One region of the Streptomyces sp. NPDC005151 genome, then DNA from elsewhere that is predicted to be linked to it. Evidence: predicted binding sites of a transcription regulator. Region 1 holds the regulator's gene; the other holds the start of a gene.
The links. The regulator HrcA, encoded in region 1, represses chaperone genes, less so after heat shock. The targets are predictions, from matches to a motif close to TTNGCACTCNGNNNNNCNGAGTGCNAA.

Region 1 (4,415 bases):
CAGGAGCCGATGCCCACCGACGCCGGCTTCACCGCCTCCCAGATGTCGATGTACGGGTGGCCCACCACCAGCACGTTCGTGTCGGTGACCTCGGCCGCGATTCTCGACTCCTTGGAGCCGGGAACCAGGTGGTCGACCAGGACGCCCAGTCGCGCATCCGGGCCGGGGGCGAACGAGCGGACGATGGACGGGAGGTCGTCGACGCCTTCCAGGTACTCCACCACCACACCCTCGATGCGCAGGTCGTCGCCCCAGACCCGTTCGACCAACTCCGCGTCGTGCCGGCCCTCCACGTAGATCCGGCCCGCCCGCGCCACCCGGGCCCGCGCCCCGGGGACCGCCACGGAACCGGAGGCCGTGCGGGCGGGGCGGGCCGGGCCGGTCGCCGAGGGGCGTACGAGAGTGATGACGCGGCCCTCCAGGAGGAAGCCGCGCGGTTCCATCGGGAACACCCGGTGCTTGCCGAAACGGTCCTCCAGCGTCACCGTCGGGCCCTGCGCCGTCTTCTCGCAGCGGATCACCGCACCGCAGAAGCCGGTGGAGACCTCCTCCACGACCAGATCGGGCTCGGCGGGGACCTCGGGGACGGGAGCGGACTTCTTCCAGGGCGGGGTCAGGTCCGGGTGGTAGCTGCGCATCGGACGACGATAGGACGGGAACCGGTCACGACACGCCGAAGGCGGCGGACAGCCGGTCACGTTGTGCCCGTACGAACGCCGCGTCCACGACGGCCCCGTGCCCCGGTACATACACCGCGTCCTCGCCGCCCAGCGCCAGCAGCCGGTCCAGCGCGGCCGGCCAGCGCGACGGGATCGCGTCCGGGCCCGCCTGCGGTTCGCCCGATTCCTCGACCAGGTCGCCGCAGAGGACCACGGCCGGGGAGCCGGGCACGAGGGCGACGAGGTCGTGGCCGCTGTGGGCGGGGCCCACGTTCGCCAGCAGCACCTGACGGCCGCCGCCCAGGTCGAGCGTCCATTCGCCGCACACCTGGTGGTGCGGCGCCACCAGGACGTCCGCCGCCTGCGCCGCGTCCTCCTCGGACACCCCGTGGCGTACCGCGTCGGCGTACAGCTCGTCCGCACTGCCGGTGAGGAGAGCGGCCGTACCGATCGCGCCGTACACCTCCGCCCCGGCGAATGCCGCGGTGCCGAGCACATGGTCGAAATGAGGGTGACTGAGTGCGATATGCGTCACCCTCCGGCCGGTCATGCCCTGCACCTGGGTCCGTATCTCCACACCTTCGCGCAGCGTCGATCCTGTGTCGAAGAGCAGGGCCGCCTCCGCTCCGACCACCAGTGCGACCGTGGCATCCCACCCGGGGAGCCTCCGACGGCCCACACCGTTGCCCAGTCGCTCCCAGCCGAACTCTTCCCAAGACGCGTTCATGCGGCGACGCTATCGGCAACGACCTGCACAGTGTCGGGGTAGCGTGGCCGGTCGCCCTTGCTTGGGCCCCACCCGACCGCCGTACACTGGCGGGGGATCGCTGGCACTCGTACGCATCGAGTGCCAGGAATCACCGGAGATCGACCAGAACCACCGAGGAAACACAGCTGGAGGTGTGCGCCATGCTCAGCGAACGCAGACTCGAAGTGCTGCGCGCCATCGTCCAGGACTATGTCGGCACCGAGGAGCCCGTCGGCTCCAAGGCGCTCACCGAGCGGCACAAGCTGGGGGTCTCCCCGGCCACTGTCCGCAACGACATGGCTGTGCTGGAGGACGAGGGTTTCATCGCCCAGCCCCACACCAGCGCGGGTCGCATCCCGACGGACAAGGGCTACCGGCTCTTCGTCGACAAGCTCGCAGGGGTCAAGCCCCTGTCGTCGCCGGAGCGCAGGGCCATCCAGAACTTCCTCGACGGCGCGGTCGACCTCGACGATGTCGTGGGCCGCACCGTACGGCTGCTCGCGCAGTTGACCCGGCAGGTCGCCGTCGTGCAGTACCCCTCGCTGACCCGGTCCACGGTTCGGCATGTGGAACTGCTGTCGCTGGCGCCCGCCCGGCTGATGCTCGTGCTGATCACGGACACCGGCCGGGTCGAACAGCGCATGATCGACTGTCCCGCGCCGTTCGGTGAGACCTCTCTCGCCGATCTGCGGGCCCGGCTCAACAGCCGGGTCGTGGGACGCCGGTTCTCGGACGTCCCGCAGCTGGTGCAGGACCTGCCGGAATCCTTCGAGAGCGAGGACCGGGGAACCGTGTCCACCGTGCTCTCCACCCTGCTCGAAACCCTCGTCGAGGAGACGGAGGAGCGGCTGATGATCGGCGGCACCTCCAACCTCACCCGCTTCGGGCATGACTTCCCTCTGATGATCCGGCCGGTGCTGGAGGCACTGGAGGAGCAGGTCGTGCTGCTGAAGCTGCTCGGCGAGGCCAAGGACTCGGGCATGACCGTACGTATCGGGCACGAGAACGCCCACGAGGGACTCAACTCCACGTCCGTCGTCGCGGTCGGCTACGGTTCGGGCGACGAGGCAGTCGCCAAACTCGGCGTGGTCGGACCGACCCGCATGGACTACCCCGGAACGATGGGAGCGGTACGCGCAGTGGCACGTTACGTCGGACAGATCCTGGCGGAGTCGTAAGTGGCCACGGACTACTACGCCGTTCTCGGCGTGCGCCGCGACGCATCTCAGGACGAGATCAAGAAGGCCTTCCGGCGGCTCGCACGCGAGCTGCATCCGGATGTCAACCCCGATCCGAAGACCCAGGAGCGGTTCAAGGAGATCAACGCCGCCTACGAGGTGTTGTCGGACCCGCAGAAGAAGCAGGTCTACGACCTCGGCGGCGACCCGCTGTCCGCCTCCGGCGGCGGTGGCGCGGGCGGATTCGGACAGGGTGGCTTCGGCAACTTCTCCGACATCATGGACGCGTTCTTCGGCACGGCGTCGCAGCGCGGACCGCGGTCGCGCACCCGGCGCGGCCAGGACGCGATGATCCGGCTGGAGATCGATCTCGCCGAGGCGGCGTTCGGCACCACCAAGGACATCCAGGTCGACACGGCCGTCGTCTGTACGACCTGCAACGGCGAGGGCGCCGCACCCGGCACCTCCGCCCAGACCTGTGACATGTGCCGCGGCCGCGGCGAGGTCTCCCAGGTCACCCGGTCGTTCCTCGGCCAGGTCATGACCTCGCGGCCCTGCCCGCAGTGCCAGGGCTTCGGCACGGTCGTGCCGACCCCGTGCCCGGAGTGCGCCGGTGACGGCCGCATCCGTTCGCGGCGCACGCTCACCGTGAAGATCCCCGCCGGTGTCGACAACGGCACCCGCATCCAGCTCGCGGGCGAGGGCGAGGTCGGCCCCGGCGGCGGCCCGGCCGGCGACCTGTACGTCGAGATCCATGAGCTGCCGCACGCGGTGTTCCAGCGACGCGGCGACGATCTGCACTGCACGGTCACCATCCCCATGACGGCGGGCGCGCTCGGCACCAAGGTGCCGCTGGAGACGCTCGACGGCCTGGAGGAGGTCGACATCCGGCCGGGCACCCAGTCCGGCCAGTCGGTCCCGCTGCACGGCCGCGGCATCACGCATCTGCGCGGCGGCGGGCGCGGCGATCTGATCGTGCACGTCGAGGTGATGACCCCGTCGAAGCTGGACCCGGAGCAGGAGCGACTGCTGCGGGAGCTGGCGAAGCTGCGTGGCGAGGAGCGGCCCACCGGTCAGTTCCAGCCAGGGCAACAGGGACTCTTCTCCCGCCTGAAGGATGCGTTCAACGGCCGCTGAGGACCGTCCGCACCCCGCTGTTCCCTTGCGCCGTAGCGCCCGCCCGTCCCCGGACCGGCGGGCGCTGCTGCGTTCCGCGTATACCGCTCCGGCCATGCCGTGGCTGATTCGGCAGGGTGCACAGGACGTGACACGATGCGGTCATGTCATCCGCGTTGACCGATCTCTGCCGGTATCCGGTCGTGCAGGCCCCGATGGCGGGCGGTGTGTCCTGTCCGCAGCTCGTGTCGGCCGTTGCCGAAGCCGGTGGGCTCGGCTTCCTGGCCGCCGGGTACAAGACGGCGGACGGCATGTACAACGAGATCAAACAGCTGCGCAGAATGACCGGTCAGCCGTTCGGCGTCAACCTCTTCATGCCGCAGCCGAACCTTGCCGACCCGAGCGCCGTCGAGGTGTACCGGCACCAGCTCGCCGGTGAGGCCGCCTGGTACGAGACCCCGCTCGGTGACCCGGACTCCAGCGGTGACGACGGCTACGAGGCCAAGCTCGCGATTCTCCTGGAAGACCCCGTTCCGGTGGTCTCCTTCACGTTCGGCTGCCCCACCCGCGACGCCCTCGACGCGCTCGCCGGAGTCGGTACGTACACCGTCGTGACGGTCACCTCGCCCGAGGAGGCCCAGGTCGCCCAGTGGGCGGGCGCCGACGCGATCTGTGTCCAGGGCGTCGAGGCGGGCGGCCATCGGTCCACCCACC
Region 2 (4,415 bases), on a different contig from region 1:
GGGTTCCAAGACGCTCGCGTACGAGATCTGCGAGCAGCTCGGCTGGCAGCTGCCCGACCAGCTCGTCATCCCGATCGCGTCCGGCTCGCAGCTCACGAAGATCGACAAGGGTCTTCAGGAGCTGATCAAGCTCGGTCTCGTCGAGGACAAGCCGTACAGGATCTTCGGCGCCCAGGCCGAGGGCTGCTCCCCGGTCTCCACGGCCTTCAAGGCCGGTCACGACGTCGTGCGCCCGCAGAAGCCGAACACGATCGCCAAGTCCCTGGCGATCGGCAATCCGGCCGACGGTCCGTACGTCCTGGACATCGCCCGCCGCACCGGCGGCGCGGTCGAGGACGTCAACGACGAGCAGATCGTCGACGCGATCAAGCTGCTGGCCCGCACCGAGGGCATCTTCGCCGAGACGGCGGGCGGGGTGACGGTCGGTGTGACGAGGAAGCTGATCGAGGCGGGTCTGCTGGACCCGACGCTCACCACGGTCGTCCTGAACACCGGTGACGGCCTGAAGACGCTGGACGCGGTCGCCCCGACGACCGGCCCGACCGCGACCATCCGGCCCAGCCTGGACGCGTTCCGCGACGCCGGCCTCGCCGACAGCTGACCCGACCACCCGAGACGTAAGGAAGGCACCGACATGAGCGTCAAGGTCCGTATCCCCACCATCCTGCGCACCTACACGGGCGGCCGGGCCGAGGTCCCGGCCGAGGGCTCGACCCTCTCCCAGGTCATCGAGTCGCTGGAGCAGAACCACCCGGGCATCGCCGCGCGTGTCCTGGACGACCAGGGCAAGCTCCGCCGCTTCGTGAACGTGTACGTCAACGACGACGACGTGCGCTTCGAGGGCGGCCTGGAGGCGGCCACCCCGGACGGCGCGGGCATCTCCATCATCCCGGCGGTCGCGGGCGGCTGCTGACCCGTAGTCAGCCCTGCGGCCGACTTCGCAGCGTTACCGGAATTGCCCCCTCTGCAAGCTAAGCGGAGGGGGAAATTCTGAATGGTTGAGCGCGGTACAGTGGGGGAAGTCCCCTCCGCTGCCCGTGCCGACCGCATATGAGAATGCGCCCGCCCGCGACAAGATGCAGCCAAAGTGCTCGAACTCCTTGCGCCGTAAGTGGCCTTTGTCCGGCCCGACTTGCCCTGGAATCGCGCAAATTCCTCATATTCGGGCGTTCGGTTCTGCCCAGAATTCTCGTCCGATTGACCTGTTGCAGAGGGCAGTTGGGCAGATACATTCGGCCGCGGTCGACGCGTTCCGGCGCACGCACCCTCTCCTGTCGGAGGGTGAGTTCTGACCCGGGTCCGCGAAGTGCGGTCCTGTGCAAGGGCCAGTAATAGGGGAGTTGGGCATGGCTCAGGGCACCGTCAAGTGGTTCAACGCGGAGAAGGGGTACGGCTTCATCGCGGTCGACGGTGGTGCGGATGTTTTCGTCCACTACAGCGCGATCCAGATGGACGGGTACCGCACCCTCGAAGAGGGTCAGCGAGTTGAATTCGAAATCTCGCAGGGCCAGAAGGGGCCGCAGGCGGACATGGTCAAGCTCGCCGTCGGCTGAGCTCGGCGCGGTCGGCCAACGACACTACTCACGCACGAAGGGTCCGTACCCCCTCCGGGGGAGACGGACCCTTCGCGCGTCCCGGAGTCGTCCCGGAGCCCGCCTGCGACCGCGCCACCGCGGTCCGGCGCCATCCGCGAACTCGAAGGGGCGCTTGCACTCGCAGGGGTCGAGTGCTAATCATTGGGCGTTAGCACTCTGACGTTGAGAGTGACAGAAGGACCGGGTCGGTGAGGCCCGCAGGCCGGGCGGGGCAAGGAACCGTCAGGCACGCAGGCCGTCCGTCGCGGGCGCCACACGGTCCGGAGCAATCCACCCCTGTCCGGGAGGACCACTTCACATGGCCAAGATCATCGCGTTCAACGAGGAAGCGCGGCGCGGCCTCGAGCGCGGGATGAACCAGCTCGCCGACGCCGTCAAGGTGACCCTCGGCCCCAAGGGCCGGAACGTTGTCCTTGAGAAGAAGTGGGGCGCACCCACGATCACCAACGATGGTGTCTCCATCGCCAAGGAGATCGAACTCGAGGACCCGTACGAGAAGATCGGCGCAGAGCTGGTCAAGGAAGTCGCCAAGAAGACGGACGACGTCGCCGGTGACGGTACGACCACCGCCACCGTTCTCGCCCAGGCACTCGTCCGTGAGGGCCTCCGCAACGTCGCCGCGGGTGCGAACCCGATGGCCCTCAAGCGGGGCATCGAGAAGGCCGTCGAGGCCGTCTCCGCCGCTCTGCTGGAGCAGGCCAAGGACGTGGAGACCAAGGAGCAGATCGCTTCCACGGCCTCCATCTCCGCCGCCGACACCCAGATCGGCGAGCTCATCGCCGAGGCGATGGACAAGGTCGGCAAGGAAGGCGTCATCACCGTCGAGGAGTCCCAGACCTTCGGTCTGGAGCTGGAGCTCACCGAGGGTATGCGCTTCGACAAGGGCTACATCTCGGCGTACTTCGCCACCGACATGGAGCGCATGGAGTCGTCCCTGGACGACCCGTACATCCTGATCGTCAACTCCAAGGTCAGCAACGTGAAGGACCTCCTTCCGCTGCTGGAGAAGGTCATGCAGTCCGGCAAGCCGCTGCTGATCATCGCCGAGGACGTCGAGGGCGAGGCCCTGTCGACCCTGGTCGTCAACAAGATCCGTGGCACCTTCAAGTCCGTCGCCGTCAAGGCTCCGGGCTTCGGTGACCGCCGCAAGGCCATGCTCGGCGACATCGCCATCCTCACCGGTGGCACCGTCATCTCCGAGGAGGTCGGTCTCAAGCTGGAGAACGCCGGCCTGGACCTGCTGGGCCGTGCCCGCAAGGTCGTCATCACCAAGGACGAGACGACGATCGTCGACGGCGCCGGTGACAGCGACCAGGTTCAGGGTCGCGTCAACCAGATCCGTGCCGAGATCGAGAACTCCGACTCGGACTACGACCGCGAGAAGCTCCAGGAGCGACTGGCGAAGCTGGCCGGCGGCGTGGCCGTCATCAAGGCCGGTGCCGCGACCGAGGTCGAGCTCAAGGAGCGCAAGCACCGCATCGAGGACGCCGTTCGCAACGCGAAGGCGGCCGTCGAGGAGGGCATCGTCGCCGGTGGTGGCGTGGCGCTGCTGCAGGCCTCCGCCGTCTTCGAGAAGCTGGACCTCTCGGGTGACGAGGCGACCGGCGCCAACGCCGTCAAGCTGGCGCTGGAGGCCCCGCTCAAGCAGATCGCCGTCAACGGTGGTCTCGAGGGCGGCGTCGTCGTCGAGAAGGTGCGCAACCTGCCGATCGGTCACGGCCTGAACGCCGCGACCGGCGAGTACGTCGACATGATCGCCGAGGGCATTCTCGACCCGGCGAAGGTCACGCGCTCCGCTCTGCAGAACGCCGCGTCGATCGCCGCGCTGTTCCTGACCACCGAGGCCGTCATCGCCGACAAGCCGGAGAGGGCCTCTGCGGCCGCTCCGGGCGGCATGCCGGGCGGTGACATGGACTTCTGATCCTGACGGATCGGTAAGTGCCTGTACGTCGGCCCCCGGGACCAGTTGGTCCCGGGGGCCGATGTCATGTCCGGGCCGGTGCGGCCCTACGGCGTGAACACCATCGCAGGGAAGCGGGCCGAAGGCCCGTCCAGCAGAGGGTCGTCGTGCCCGCGCAGCCACCGGTCGAAGAACGACACCACGTACACGGCGGGGCAGGCGTCGGTGCGCTCAGGCGTTGGGGCGCTTGCCGTGGTTCGCCTTCTTCTTCTTGCGACCGCGTCGCTTGTTGCCTCGCTTGGCCATGGTGAATACCTCCTTATGTCGGGATTTGTCCATGCGTCAGCCAGTTTAATACCGCACCCACATGTGGGGTCGTGGTCTCGGCGTCGGTGGTGGCGTGGCGCTGCTGTGGTCAAGCCGGCGGATGTGGCGACCGATGACGGAACGCCACGGGCGCACCGCCGACCGGCAGCGGGCAGGCCGCACGGTCGGCCGGTCCTGACGCCGGGGGAGATCAGAGGGCGTAGTTCTTGAGTTTGTCGGTGTCCAGGGTGATGCCGACCGGGGCAGGGAGCGAGACTGTGTCTCCGTACGCGTGCGAGGTGCGGCTTCGGTACTCACCCTTGTGCGGGTCCGTGTAGACCACCAGCTTTTCCGCGTCACGGTCGATGAGCAGGTACACAGGGATTCCGGCGGCCGCGTAGCCGTCGCGCTTCTCGACGTGGTCGCGCCGGTCGGTGTCCGAGTTGTGCGACGTGACCTCCACGGTCATCAGGACGCCGTCCGGTGCCGCCCATTCACCGGTCTGGCCGACGAAGTGGTCGAGGGGCGCGAGAGCGCCGTCCGCCCGGGCGCGCCCTCCCCGATACGTCTCCACCTGAAGGCCCTGCTCCGGATAGAGGGCCAGCTCGGGGCGG

Region 2: groL (chaperonin GroEL) is a predicted target of HrcA. The motif match lies at 1,744-1,770, and genes of this name have one in related genera.

The regions. Positions count from the first base shown of each region.
Region 1 is NZ_JBSFYR010000047.1:39,509-43,923, forward strand. It holds gene ACWD6R_RS23815 (DUF3097 domain-containing protein) at 1-638, opposite strand, end outside; gene ACWD6R_RS23820 (MBL fold metallo-hydrolase) at 664-1,386, opposite strand; gene hrcA (heat-inducible transcriptional repressor HrcA) at 1,569-2,585, shown strand; gene dnaJ (molecular chaperone DnaJ) at 2,586-3,722, shown strand; gene ACWD6R_RS23835 (nitronate monooxygenase) at 3,866-4,415, shown strand, end outside.
Region 2 is NZ_JBSFYR010000001.1:253,615-258,029, reverse strand. It holds gene thrC (threonine synthase) at 1-601, shown strand, start outside; gene ACWD6R_RS01295 (MoaD/ThiS family protein) at 635-913, shown strand; gene ACWD6R_RS01290 (cold-shock protein) at 1,347-1,553, shown strand; gene groL (chaperonin GroEL) at 1,894-3,516, shown strand; gene ACWD6R_RS01280 (50S ribosomal protein bL37) at 3,727-3,801, opposite strand; gene ACWD6R_RS01275 (Uma2 family endonuclease) at 4,013-4,415, opposite strand, start outside.